2 regions of the Desulfitobacterium sp. PCE1 genome follow, and region 1 is predicted to be linked to the other one. Evidence: riboswitches for the same ligand, from Rfam matches in the RefSeq annotation. Region 1 holds a riboswitch; the other holds the start of a gene.
What was found. Region 1 has a riboswitch for S-adenosylmethionine ahead of metA (homoserine O-succinyltransferase). Riboswitches for the same ligand answer to the same signal wherever they lie in the genome.
Positions count from the first base shown of each region.

Region 2: another riboswitch for S-adenosylmethionine. It lies ahead of DESPCE1_RS0106010 (PLP-dependent aspartate aminotransferase family protein); the one in region 1 lies ahead of metA (homoserine O-succinyltransferase).

Region 1 covers NZ_KB913023.1:3,917,610-3,924,858, reverse strand. The annotation lists gene DESPCE1_RS0119395 (amino acid ABC transporter permease) at 1-575, shown strand, start outside; gene DESPCE1_RS0119390 (amino acid ABC transporter ATP-binding protein) at 586-1,335, shown strand; gene DESPCE1_RS0119385 (cysteine ABC transporter substrate-binding protein) at 1,370-2,245, shown strand; partial or broken gene DESPCE1_RS24225 (hypothetical protein) at 2,287-2,481, opposite strand; SAM riboswitch class I at 3,096-3,202, shown strand; gene metA (homoserine O-succinyltransferase) at 3,277-4,200, shown strand; gene DESPCE1_RS0119375 (HDIG domain-containing metalloprotein) at 4,270-4,860, shown strand; gene serC (3-phosphoserine/phosphohydroxythreonine transaminase) at 5,359-6,441, shown strand; gene DESPCE1_RS0119365 (phosphoglycerate dehydrogenase) at 6,468-7,249, shown strand, end outside.
Region 2 covers NZ_KB913023.1:1,213,932-1,221,180, forward strand. The annotation lists gene DESPCE1_RS0105985 (GNAT family N-acetyltransferase) at 1-87, shown strand, start outside; gene DESPCE1_RS0105990 (DUF2809 domain-containing protein) at 417-809, shown strand; gene DESPCE1_RS0105995 (TetR/AcrR family transcriptional regulator) at 859-1,509, shown strand; gene DESPCE1_RS0106005 (YitT family protein) at 2,007-2,675, shown strand; gene DESPCE1_RS0106010 (PLP-dependent aspartate aminotransferase family protein) at 2,672-3,817, opposite strand; SAM riboswitch class I at 3,907-4,005, opposite strand; gene DESPCE1_RS0106015 (hypothetical protein) at 4,276-4,626, shown strand; gene larE (ATP-dependent sacrificial sulfur transferase LarE) at 4,678-5,481, shown strand; SAM riboswitch class I at 5,591-5,692, shown strand; gene DESPCE1_RS0106030 (homoserine dehydrogenase) at 5,800-6,828, shown strand; gene DESPCE1_RS0106035 (DUF4652 domain-containing protein) at 7,094-7,249, shown strand, end outside.

The DNA.
Region 1 (7,249 bases):
TTTCCACCTTTACGGGAATCCTCTTTGGTCTTCTCATGACTATAAAATCGAGGATGATCAAAGGGCTCTGCCGCCTTTATCTGGAAACCTTCAGAATTATTCCCGTCCTTGTCTGGTTATTCATCGGCTATTTCGGAATTACCGCGGCCTTTAATATCCATCTAGAGGGTGAGGTCATAGCTATTATTGTCTTTATTCTCTGGGGAACGGCAGAAATGGGTGATATCGTTAGAGGGGCCTTAGAATCCTTGCCCCGACATCAGAGTGACTCCGGTAAAGCCTTGGGTTTAAGCTTTTGGAAGCTTTACCGGTATATTTTAATTCCTCAGGCTGTAAGACGAATGCTTCCCGCCACGATTAATTTGGCTACACGGATGGTCAAAACCACCTCGCTTGTGGTTCTCATCGGCGTAGTGGAAGTTCTCAAGGTCGGTCAACAAATCATAGAGAACGCTCGTTTCACGGTACCCACGGCTTCCTTCTGGATTTATGGATTTATTTTTATGTTGTACTTCACCATGTGTTATCCGTTATCTCGTTTTGCAAAGAAGCTGGAAGCGAAGTGGAGCAGTTAGGGGTGATTAAATGAGTGTAGAGAAAAAGGAAGTAGTGTTGGAAATCAAAGCGTTGCACAAGGAGTATGGTGGCAAACCTGTTCTCAATGAGATTGATCTCCAAGTCCAGAGGGGTGAGGTTATTGTGGTTTTAGGGCCTTCCGGATGCGGGAAAAGCACCTTGCTCCGATGTCTTAATGGTCTTGAACCCATTCAAGGGGGAGATATTCTGCTTTCAGGTCAAAGCCTCATAGGAAAAAATGTTGACTGGAAAAAAATCCGTCAGCAGATCGGTATGGTCTTCCAGAACTATGATCTTTTTCCCCATATGACGGTGCTTGAGAATATTCTTCTTGGCCCCACGAAAGTTCAGAACAGGGGTAGAAGCCAAGTGCTGGAGCAAGCCAAGGTCCTCTTGGAAAGAGTCGGGTTATATGATAGAATAAACGCTTTTCCAAGGGAGTTGTCCGGAGGTCAGAAGCAGAGAATCGCTATCGTCAGGGCCTTATGTATGAATCCCGAGATGATGCTTTTTGACGAGGTGACAGCATCCCTTGATCCGGAAATGGTTCGAGAAGTTCTTGATGTTATGCTGGGTTTGGCCAAACAAGGAATGACCATGATTATCGTCACTCATGAAATGGGTTTCGCCCAGGCTGTGGCTGATCGAATCGTTTTCATGGATTCAGGTGATATTTGTGAGATTGCTGGACCTCAGGAGTTCTTTAATAATCCCCGCACGGATCGGGCTAGGCGATTTCTTAATATATTCCAATACTAGAGTACAAAAAAGCAAAGAAAGGTTGAGAGAAAAGATGAAAAAGATGAAGAGATTATTGTCCCTCGCACTAGCAGGCGCTTTACTCCTTGGAGGGCTTGTGGGGTGCAGCCAAGCAGGAGCCAACCCAGCAAATAACTCAAATGGTACGTCCTCAGCAGGATCTTTAGAAGAGATTAAACAGCGTGGTACCTTAAGGATTGGAGTATTCAGCGACAAACCGCCTTTTGGGTATGTGGATTCCAATGGACAGAATCAAGGCTTTGACGTGGAAATTGCCAAGCGTTTTGCTAAAGACCTTTTGGGGGACGAATCCAAAGTGGAATTCGTATTGGTTGAGGCTGCCAACAGAGTCCCTTATCTTGAATCCAACAAGGTAGATATCATCATGGCTAATTTCACAGTCACGGAGGAAAGAAAGCAAAAGGTTGATTTTGCCAATCCTTACATGAAGGTTTCTCTAGGGCTCGTATCACCTGACGGGGCTCTGATTACCTCCATCGACCAGCTTAAAGGGAAGAAAGTTATTGTCAATAAAGGAACCACAGCTCAAGATTATTTAACCAAGAATCACCCTGACCTCGAACTTCTCAAGTATGATCAAAACACGGAAGCTTTTGAAGCTTTAAAAGATGGTCGAGGGGCCGCGTTAGCTCATGACAATACGGAAGTGCTTGCTTGGGCAAAATCTAATCCCGGCTTCTCTGTAGGTGTACCTACTTTAGGCGGAACGGACACAATTGCTCCGGCAGTAAAGAAGGGCAACACCGAACTCTTAAACTGGATTAATCAAGAGTTGGAAGCGATTGGTAAGGAGGATTTTGTGGGGCAAGCTTATAAAAAGACTCTTCTCCCCGTGTACGGAGATGATGTAAAACCTGAAGAGTTAATTGTCGAAGGCGGAAAACTTTAGTAATAGGATAGGTCTAAGGATAATGAAGAAAAAGACGGTTCTCATCCTGCTTTTAGTTGGAGAGAGCCGTCTTCTAGTATGAAAAAGGCCCGGAAAGCTAGTTCTCCAGGATTTTGCTTTCGGCGTTCACTCCATAAGCTGCGCGGAGCAATCTAATCGCTCAAGACTTCCGCTGCGTCGGGTGCCCGGCTAAATCGCTCCTGCTCAATGGCCGGTTGGAAACGTCCTGTTTCCAACCCGACTCCGCTGCAGTCTTTTCGCGAAGATTGCTACCCTGCTCGCTTAGAATCCGTTCTCTGCCTTAAAGCAAAATCCTTGGGCTGCTTTTCGGGTTTGAGCGGTGCAGGTGTAGGATAAGTACCCGGCCCGGATGAGCTTTTCATCCTCCGCTGGTACTGCCTACGGCATCGCCAGCTGCCCTTAAAAAGGCCCGGAAAAGAAGTAAGGGCTAAAAGTCCAGCCACACGATGCAGAAGTAAAAAGGCCCCGCAAGTGTAGCTTTACGCACAAAAGGGAACGGCTTTAGCGGAAGAGCGACCGGGTCAACGAGGCTTTCTTAACGTAGCGAAGCCACCGGTTCACATGCAGAAAGCAGCGGGGTTTGGCGTAGCTGTTAAGAAAGCGAGTTGACCAGCTCTGGAGCTATAGAGTGAGCGTTGTGCGTAAAGCTACTCGACCCGAGCAAAAGCTTTTCCGCATCTGCCCGTATGCCTACAACATGAAGGAATCTGTTATATTATATAGTGTGCTTCAAAATATTTTTGTTATAGAGCAGATTGACTTTAAAGAAAAGATATAATAATATAGTGCCAATGACGATTTTCATCGTCAGCAATTAAATACATCCCATTTCTTATCAAGAGTGGTGGAGGGACTGGCCCGATGAAACCCAGCAACCGGTATTCTGATGAATACAACGGTGCTAATTCCTGCGATGGAAGCATTGATAGATGAGAGAGGAACTTTTGGCGATGCCCTCTTTCTCGGAAAGAGGTTTTCTTTATTTTTAAGTGTATTGAAGGGAGAATACTATGCCGATTAATGTACCCGATGGCCTGCCTGCAGCAGAAATACTCACCAAAGAAGATGTTTTTATTATGGAAGAGAGGCGTGCCGAGCATCAGGACATTCGCCCTCTTAGCATTGTCATTCTAAATCTCATGCCCAATAAGATCGTGACGGAAACACAGATTCTTAGGCTCTTAGGGAATTCTCCTTTGCAAGTGGACATTACCCTTCTTTATCCGGAAACCCATCTCTCTAAGAATACCCCGGAAGAATACCTCATTAAGTATTATCAGACCTTTGACAGTATTAAAGATCAAAAATTTGACGGAATGATTATTACGGGTGCCCCCATTGAGCAGATGCCCTTTGAAGAGGTTGATTTTTGGCCGGAACTGCAGAAGATTATGGATTGGAGTAAGAGCAACGTCTTTTCCACGCTTTTCATTTGCTGGGGAGCCCAGGCGGGGCTTTATCACTTCTTTGGTGTTCCCAAGTATCCTTTACAAGCAAAAATGTTCGGCGTATTCCCTCATACCTTAAACTGCAAGGATATCCGTTTGCTCAGAGGCTTTGATGATGTCTTTTATGTTCCCCACTCCAGGCATACAGAGGTAAGAAAAGAAGATATTGTCAAGGTGCCGGAGTTGGAGATTCTTTCGGAATCTGAGGAGTCCGGAGTCTATCTCATCGGGACCAAGGGCGGTCGGCAGATTTTTGTCACAGGTCATTCCGAATACGATCCTCACACCCTAAAATCGGAGTATGATCGGGATATATCCCAAGGACTACCCATCAATATTCCTCAGAACTACTATCCTGGGGACGATCCCATGAAGACCCCCATCGTCAAGTGGAGAGGTCATTCTAATTTGCTTTTTGCCAATTGGCTGAACTACTATGTCTATCAGGAAACACCCTATAACCTTGAAGAATTAGGCAATATCTAAGTTCTAGGTCTAATCATTCTATTGAGACTGTTAAGACCAACCATAAACTATGAGAAAGAAGGATGTCGGATGCTGGATTATACACGGGATAGAGAGGCTGCTTGGCAGCTTCTCAATGACTATGTAAAAAGTGAGACTTTATTGCGTCACTCCATAACGGTGGAAGCTGTGATGCGCCATTTTGCCTCCCTTTATCAAGAAGATCCTGACCTTTGGGGAAATATCGGGTTATTGCATGATATCGACTTTGAGATGTACCCTGATCAACACTGTCGCAAAACCCGGGAGATCCTTACTCCCAAAGGATTGCCGGAGGAGTTCATCCGGGCTATTGAAAGCCATGGTTATGGTCTGGTCCATGATGTAGAACCCCGGGAGAACGTGGAAAATGTTTTGTTTACCGTCGATGAATTAACAGGCTTGGTCTCAGCCACAGCCTTGCTTCGTCCCAGCAAGAGCCTTCATGACCTGACCACCAAATCGGTCAAAAAGAAATGGAAGCAAAAAAGCTTCGCCGAGAATGTCAACAGGGAAGTCATTGAAGCCGGTGCCAACCGCCTGGGTAAGGACTTAAATGAAATCATCGAAGAGACCATTAATGGAATGCGCGCCATCGCGTCTGAGATCGGCTTAGAAGGCAATGTCGAAGCAGGGAAATAATTATTTTAGCAATAACACTTGACAAAAAGGCCTGTAATAGATTAGAATCATAACAACGTAGATCTATAGTCCAACACGATGAAGGGACATCCGGTGCCGAATATGTGTAGAGAGCTGACGGTTGGTGCAAGTCAGTCATAGAAGCGAAGCGGATTCCATCCTGGAGTGGCCAATGATGAATTGTGACGGGTTCCGCCCGATATCGCGGACATAAGTTGGCCGATTACGGCAACATGGGTGGCAACGCGGGAATAACCTCTCGTCCCTGATTTGGGATGAGAGGTTTTATTTATTATCCGCGCCGCACTACCATAGTTTCTCCTTAACGACACGAAGGAGGAAGGTGGTAGGGCTTACTGCCCGTAAACCGTAAAGGCTGGAACTTGGGTGGCACCGCGGAATACCCGCCCCAAAGACTGGGGTGGGTTTTTATCTACCCTGGACAACCCAATATATGTTAACATTCATAAATATTTATAAATAAGGGGGATATTTCAAATGAAAAGAGTGTACAATTTTTCAGCAGGGCCGGCAGTATTGCCCGAAGAAGTCCTAAGAGAAGCCGCTGAGGAAATGCTGGATTACCAGGGAACGGGCATGTCCGTTATGGAGATGAGCCATCGTTCCAAGACGATTGAGGGGATGATGAATGAGGCCGCCCAGGATCTAAGGGAGTTGCTTAATATTCCTGAACATTATAAAATTCTCTTTCTTCAGGGAGGGGCGTCCCAACAGTTTGCCATGATTCCCATGAACCTTATGAAGAATCGGGTGGCGGATCATCTGAATACAGGACAGTGGGCCAAGAAAGCCATTTCCGAAGGAAAGCTGTACGGAAAGATCAATGTCATCGCTTCATCAGAGGACCAGAACTACTCCTATATTCCAGACCTTAAAGATTTAAAATTCTCCGAGGATGCGGACTATGTCTACATCTGCCACAACAATACCATCTTTGGAACCAAGTTTAATGAACTTCCTGATGTGGGGGATAAACCCTTGATTGCCGATATGTCCTCGAATTTTCTATCTGAACCCATTGATGTTACAAAATATGGACTTATTTTTGCCGGAGCCCAAAAGAATGTGGGTCCTGCTGGGGTCGTGATTGTCATTATTCGTGAGGACCTCATCACGGAGGATGTTTTGCCGGGGACCCCCACGATGCTCAAATATAAAGTCCATTTCGATAACAACTCCGCCTATAATACACCGCCGGTCTACGGAATATATATCTGCGGTAAAGTGTTCCAATGGCTCAAAAAACTGGGCGGACTGGAGGCTATGAAAAAGATTAACGAGGAAAAGGCTGCCATCCTTTATGATTACTTGGATGCCAGTGACATGTTTAAAGGAACTGTGGTGAAAAAGGATCGCTCCTTAATGAATGTTCCCTTCGTGACAGGCTCTGAGGAGTTGGATGCCAAGTTTATCAAAGAAGCCAAGGCCGCAGGTTTTGAGAACCTTAAAGGCTATCGTACAGTGGGAGGGATGAGGGCCAGCATTTACAATGCCATGCCGATCCAAGGGGTCAAGGATTTAGTGGAGTTTATGAAAAAGTTTGAAGCAGAAAATAAGTAAGAATTATAAAAAGAGGAGTGTTTTTAATGTTTAAAATCAATTGCCTGAATAATATTTCCGAAGCGGGATTAAAGCTTTTTACCGATCACTATATTAATGTAGACCGTTACGAAGATGCTAACGGTATCCTTGTCCGCAGTACCTCTATGCACGATCTGGAATTACCTCCTGATATTGAGGCCATTGCTCGAGCTGGAGCTGGAGTCAATAACATCCCCTTGGATAAATGCGCTGAAAAAGGAATCGTCGTCTTTAACACCCCTGGTGCCAATGCCAATGGGGTAAAGGAGATGGTGATTGCCACCATGATTATGGCTGCCCGGAATCTTGTGGGAGGAGTTAACTGGGTTAGCTCCTGTCAGACGGATCCCGAAGTTGCCAAACTGGTTGAAAAGAATAAAGCTAAATTTGCCGGAACAGAAATCAAAGGCAAGAAGCTGGGAGTCATAGGCTTAGGTGCCATCGGCGTCTTGGTAGCCAATGCCGCCAATAAAATGGAAATGGATGTTTGCGGTTATGACCCCTATATTTCTGTTGAACATGCCTGGAAGCTGTCTAAATATATTAAACCCATCAAAAGTGTAGAAGACATTTATCGGGAATGTGATTTCATTACCATCCATGTCCCCTTAACCGATTCCAACCGTGGAATGCTCAATAAACAAGCTTTTGAGCAAATGAAAGACGGCGTGATTATCCTGAATTTCTCCAGGGATACCCTGGTGGATGAAGATGCTTTGCTTGAAGCTCTCGGCACAGGAAAGGTTGCCAAATATGTGACAGACTTCCCCAACCCAAAAGTCTGCGG
Region 2 (7,249 bases), 2.7 Mb from region 1:
CGCTTGGCGGCAATAAGAAATGGAAAATATGAAGATGAATATCTAATGGCCAGAATAAACAGATCAAATTATAATCTTCAGTCTTAACTTAACCTGTGGGGGTGAGCGATGCCTGAGTGGTTAGTATGGTTTTATGGATTTTTGTGCTATTTGCAGGAATAGTATTGTTACACTTACCTATAGTAAAAGATATATTGACTGGGTGAGGGAAAGGCTCCCCTTGCCCGATGAGAAGATAAAGTTAACGGAAAGGAGTGGGGGAATCGGCCTCGTTACACTTTCCGTATTCAGTTTATTAAAATTGCTTTTAATGGGATAACTCTGTATGCTTAAAACAGGTGGAGAAGAATTAAGTATAATCAGCACCGGAGGAGTTACTGAAGCATAGTTGTTATTGTTTTAAAGAGGAAATGATTATGGCAGCAAAAAGAAATCGATGGACTTACCTTATCTTTGTTGGAGTAACAATAATACTTGGCTTAAGCAGCCGGCAGTTTTCGGGGTATTTGCCCTATACAATCAATCTTTACTTGGGAGATGCCCTATGGGCACTTATGGTTTTCTTTATGTTTTGCTTTATTTTCAGGTTGAAAGGAACCGGCTGGCTTGCTGCAGTAGCTTTGCTTTTCACCTTTGGAATTGAAATCAGTCAGCTTTATCATGCTCCCTGGATTGATGCTATAAGGCAAACCCGGCTGGGTGGTTTGGTGCTAGGGTATGGCTTTTTGTGGAGGGATTTAGTAGCCTATACCATCGGAGTAGCGGTGGGAGCAGTTATAGATAGGTTGATAAACTCTTACCTACCTTGACATATACGTATACATACTTAAAGTATGTATATAAAGATGGAGTACTACTATGGCACGGAATAAATATCCTGAAGTAACGATAAACCGCATTCTCAATACATCCATGAAATTATTTATGTCCAAAGGATATGAGCATACGACGATACAGGATATCATCGATGAATTGGGAGATTTGAGTAAAGGCGCTATTTATCATCACTTCAAGTCAAAAGAAGAAATTATGGATGCGGTGAATAAAAGATTAGCTGAGCAGGGGATAGCGGATATAAAAACAGTTGCTCACGATACCAGCATATCCGGGTTGGATAAACTTTGTAAGATGCTTATGTTTTCTATACAATCGGCCCAACACGAGGCTCTCGATCAGACCGTACCGCCGTTTCTTAGAAATCCTCAATTATTGGCTCTTCATATGCGAGATACTATGGGCTCTGCAGCCGACCTGCTTACAGGTGTTATTGAGGAAGGTATTAGAGATGGATCCATTCATACAGCTCAACCCCGTCGGCTTGCCCAGATGATTCTCTTATTTTTTAACGTTTGGTTTAACCCGTGGATGTATTCTTGGACTCCCAATGAGTTAAAGGACATAATTTCCTTTGCAAGAAATGTATTTGAAGAAATAGGGGTCCCTATATTTACGGAAGAGGTTCTTCAATCCATTGACGAACTCCATTCGCTTTCCCAAAAACAGAAATAGCTATTCTTTACAGGTGGATGTAGAGAATAGCTATTATTTTAAAAAGATTCATACCAAACGTCGGTATATTTTAGAAATAGGAGATGTGAGTATGAGTATCAATTCAACCAATACGAAACAGCCATGGAAGAGAAGCTTTTTTACGATAACTATCGGTCAAACAATTTCTATAGTTGGAAGTTCAGCGGTACAGTTTGCGTTTTATCTAACAGGTATCGCGTTTTTTATCATTACAAGCGTTAGCCTTCTTTTGGTTGTGAGGTGCTCATAAAGCCTTTCCTACAAACACTTTCATAATCTCCGGCTCAAACTGGGTCAATGCACGCTACAGCTCCGCTATGGCTTCCACTTTAGTCTTTGTCTTCTCCCGGTCCTAATACCGTTTTATGAGTAAGATATACGTTAGAAATAAAATAAAGGTTTGGAAATGTGCTCAATAAAATGTTACACTTATTTATTAGATAATCAATCAGGAGATATTGAGGAGAAGTGCGGATATGAATTTGTGGAAAAGGCTTGTGTATTTATTTTTAGGCACTTTTTTACTATCCTTGGGAATTGTTATGACCATGAAAGCCAATTTAGGTTATGCCCCCTGGGATGTGTTCCATCGGGGGACTGCCGATACTGTCGGCATCACAATTGGAAATGTTTCTATAGTGGCCAGTTTGGTGATCTCTATCATAGTCGTTTTGCTTGGAGAGAAGTTGGGTATTGGCACTATCTTTAATATATTTGCCATCGGAATTTATATTGACTTACTGTTACCCTTAAAACTAATCCCTGAGATGCAGAGTTTTATTCCAGGGATGATTATGCTCATCCTTGGATTATTCCTTTGCGCCTTTAGCTCCTATCTCTATATTGCCTCTGGTTTTGGAGCAGGCCCAAGGGATAGTCTAATGGTGGCTTTAGAGAGAAAGACTAAATTATCGATAGGGCTTTGCCGTGGGATTATTGAAGTGACGGTGTGTTTGATCGGCTGGATTTTGGGCGGACCCGTAGGAATTGGTACAGTTATTTCTGCATTTGGAATAGGGATCTGCGTACAAACGGTCTTTGCTTGGGTGAAATTTGATGCGACTTCGGTCAAACATGAGACCATTGATGAGACCGTTAAGAATCTGAAGGGGTTTTATAAGAAATCCGTTGGAGAAGATGCCTAAAGCATCTGCTTTAAAGCTTGTTCTAAATCTCCAATGAGATCCTCGGCGGCTTCGATACCTAGGGATAACCGGAGAAGACAATCGTCCACCCCAAGCCTTGCCCTTACTTCGTGAGGAATATCAGCATGGGTTTGGGTAGCGGGATAAGTGATTAGAGATTCTACACCACCAAGGCTCTCTGCATAGGAAATAATCTTGAGAGATTTTAATATTTCGGGGATTAAGCTGGGACTTTTTACTCGGAAAGATAGCATAGCACCAAAGCCTCGGGCTTGTTCAAGCTGAGTTGCATATCCGGGATGATGCTCAAGTCCGGGATAATAGACCTCGGTGACAAGGGGATGCATCTCCAGCCATTGTGCAATCTGGAGGGTATTTTCTTCTTGTGCTCTCATGCGCAGGGCCAAGGTTTTCAAACCCCGGATAATTAGCCAGGAATCTTGGGGGCCTAATGTAGCGCCGAGAGAGTTCTGCAAACGTCCAAAGCGAGCTGCAAGCTCTTCTCCTTGAACCACTACGAGGCCCGCCACGACATCATTATGACCACCGAGATATTTGGTGCCACTATGAATAACAATGTCTGCACCCAGGTTCAGTGGTTTTTGCAAATAGGGTGTAAGAAAAGTATTGTCCACTATATTTAAGAGACCGTGCATCTGGCACAAGGAAGCGATCCCCTTAAGGTCGGCAACCTTCATTAGAGGGTTGGTCGGTGTTTCGGTGAAGATGGCTTTTGTGTCGGGGCGGATCTCTTTTTCTATGGCCCTGAGATTGCTGGAATCCACAAAGGTCACTTGAAGACCAAAGCGGTTGAAGACTTCCTTAAGGATGCGATAGGTTCCCCCATAAAGATCTTCTGTAACAAGGAGATGATCTCCTTGAGAAAATAAGGAGAGAATAGTGGTAATGGCGCCCATGCCTGAAGAAAAAGCAAACCCTTTGGTACCTTCTTCTATGCTTGCCATAGCGTCTTCCAGAATTTGGCGGGTAGGGTTGCCGGTTCGTGAGTAATCAAAGCCTGTGCTTTCACCGAAGCCAGGGTGAGCAAAGGTGGATGAATGGTAAATTGGAAAGCTAATCGCTCCATTGGGATCTCGGCGGTTGCCGATCTGAGCCAGTTCGGTTAAAATATTCATTCTCATTCCTCCTCTTTAGACACTTGAGCAATCAATAAAGTTGTTGTGCGTAAACAAAAACGACCTCGAAAGAGGTCGTGAATTGTTTCCACGTCCTCTTATCTTCGAACCTAATAGTTCTCTGGATTTAGCACCTCACATATGCAGGTTGCCGGGCTTCATTGGGCCAGTCCCTCCGCCACTCTCGATAAGAGCTTTGACATAAGTCCATATTTAATTCGTTTTAGCTTAATAAGATATTTAGATAATACTATACTATTCCTATGGGCTTTGCAAGTGAATTTTTCGTGTTCTAGTGTACTTCGTTCTGAAAAGAGGAAAATCCTAGCTTTTTGAGAATATCTTAGTTAAGCGGAGCTAAAATTCAGTTCCATGTGTGCAAGCATTAGAGAGTACCCTAACCGAGAGAAAATTCATGACTGTGTAAAGGAGTAAGGTATGAAAAAGAGGGGAGAGTCATAACAATGGAGGCAATCCTTGTATATCCAATATTACTTTTCATTATTATCTTTCTTGCTGTAAGGCTGGCTATACAGCCATTGATCCAAAGCTCCAATGATGTTGCGGTTAATGAGGAAGGTGAGTTAAGCCTGGTCAGGTTGCGGGATATCGGGGTGCTGGATAATAATGAATTAGAAGAGGTTATACAGTTTTACAATCATAAGAAAGTTTCAAGTAAAAAGATGAAAGAATTAGAACGCTATACGAAAGTGCTTTCGGAATTAGTCGGGCAAGGAATCTTGACTCAAGAGGAGTATTCTGAAAGAATGGAGAGGCTGAGAAACTACTATGTTAGCGATAATTCTAAAGAATAGATCGATTAAAGCGTGAAATTTAATTAAGTTTGAGTAATCTGGAGGTAAATCATGCAAGCAAAGCTGAATCACTTAAAGCAAATCATTAAGGAAATGGAATCAGTTGTGGTAGCTTTTTCGGGTGGGGTGGACAGCACCTTTCTCTTAAAAGTAGTTCATGAAACTTTAGGGGATCATTGTCTTGCTGTCATCGGTGCTTCGGAAACGATGCCTTCTGCTGATTATAACAATGCTTTGCAGCAGGTTAAAGAGTTTGGGGCAAAGTTTTTAGTAATTAAAACTGAAGAAATGGACAAGGAGGAGTTTGTAAAGAACCCTCAGAACCGTTGTTTTCATTGCAAAAATGAGCTGTTTACAAAGCTTTTGAGCATTGCCCAAGAGAAGAAGATTAATTGGGTTCTTGATGGGAGTAATGCTGATGATCTAAAAGATTACCGTCCTGGCATGCAAGCAGCGAGAGCCTTGGGGGTAAGGAGTCCGTTACAAGAAGCGGGCTTGAGCAAAGAAGAGATTCGTCAATTTTCCAAGAAGATGGGACTTTCAACTTGGGATAAGCCCTCCAGTCCTTGTCTATCTTCTCGTTTTCCCTACGGAGAGGAGATCACGATCGAAAAGCTTCGGCGCGTAGAGAAAGCGGAAACTTTACTTAAAGAACTAGGATTTAAAAATTTAAGAGTGCGTTATCACCAGGATGTGGCCCGATTGGAAATTCCTAAAGAAGATTTTTTGAAACTTATGGAACTGGACCTCGATACTATCGTCAAGCCCCTCAAGGAATTAGGGTTTACCTATGTTACTCTGGATTTAGAGGGTTTTCGAAGCGGCAGTCTAAACGAAGGAATACCAATTCTGTAGCATTACTTCATAGTTCTACAGTGAAGGGATCACATTGTTCTGTAATATATCACTCTGCTCTATTGACATTACTTTGTTTACTGTCATATAATAATGAAAAATTGAATACTTCTCATCCAGAGTGGCGGAGGGACTGGCCCGATGAAACCCGGCAACCGGCCTATGTGGCAGTGGTGCTAATTCCAGCAGGATTATTCCTGGAAGATGAGCAAAAATATAAGACATAAGCTCTTCCTGGAATATGGAAGGGCTTTTTATTTGCTCTAGTTATAACATTGCAGGCACCGTCAAGGACCGACGAAGAGGAGGAATAGAGAGATGAAGGAAAATACAGTGAGTATTGGTCTATTAGGATGTGGGAACGTGGGCCAAGGGGTGGTAAAAGGAATACTACTCCATTCAAACAAAATTCTTCGCAAACTGGGGATCACACTGGTCGTAAGCAAGGCCCTTGTTCAAGATATAAGTAAAGAGCGAGCAATTGAGGGGGTTATTCTAACACAGAAACCTCAAGATATTCTCGATGACCCGGAGATTGAAGTAGTAGTGGAAGTTATGGGAGGTGAACATCCCACCTATTCTTATATCAAAGAGGCGCTAGATAAAGGAAAGCATGTAGTGACAGCCAATAAGCTATTACTGGCTCTTCATGGCGCGGAATTACAAGAAATAGCCCAGCGTAAAGGAATCTGCTTGCTTTATGAAGGGAGCGTCTTGGGAGGGATTCCGATTCTTAGAACCATTCAATATGGGCTAGCCGGAGACCAGGTGAAAAAAATTTGTGGAATTTTAAATGGGACCACTAATTATATTCTGACTCAAATGGTGGAGTCAGAGAAAGGCTATGAGGAGGCTTTGCAAGAAGCGCAAGAGGCTGGTTATGCGGAAAGTGATCCGACCATGGATGTAACTGGTTTAGATGCGGCGTGTAAACTTGTTATTCTCTGTCGGGAATGCTTTGATCTGGATATTCCTCTTGAAGAGGTGGAGATTAAAGGAATCCAAGGGCTAACCCCGGAAGAGGTCGCGGAGCAAAAAAGACAGGGACGAGTGCCTAAATTAGTTGCCGAGGCATCCATCATTGATCAGTCTTCGTCAGGACTGGAAAAAAGTCGGGAAGGAATTATTGCTAAGGTTGGTGTGCAGTGGTTATCTAGGGAAGCAATTCTAAGTCATGTCTCCGGCGTGGATAATGGCCTATCCCTGGAAACGCAGTTGGTGGGTGATCTTTTTTGGAAGGGACCTGGTGCTGGCGGATTGGCCACAGGGGGAGCGGTCTTGTCCGATATCGTTGAGATTGCAAAGAAAGTAGTTGTAGAGCGCAGCATAGGAAATGCAGCTCGTTAAATAAGGCAGGATCATATGAGCGAACTAGTTTATGCTAGTTCGTTTTTTGATGATTTCCTTTTTATCTACACGATTCGTAGGGTGATTTGACATATCTTTGCTAAAAGAAGGAATGAGAAACAGTAATAGAGAACCTACTATAAAGGTATGGTAAATAATGGTATTACTCGATTCAAGTGGAAGTAAAGTTTAGGGAGGGAGCATTATCAAGAAACGAAGAATCACTCGCGGCACCTTGTTTTTCCTAGGAGTGGTATTCTGTACCTTGTTCTTGAATTTTGGTATCTTTCCTTTAAGTGCCTTTTTTAAAGGGCCCGGTTCAGAGGAACTGACTTATTCGACAACGCTGGTCACCAATCCCGAACAAACTCCACAGCAAAGAATCCAACAGCAAAGAGCCAATTATGCCGCTTATGTTAAG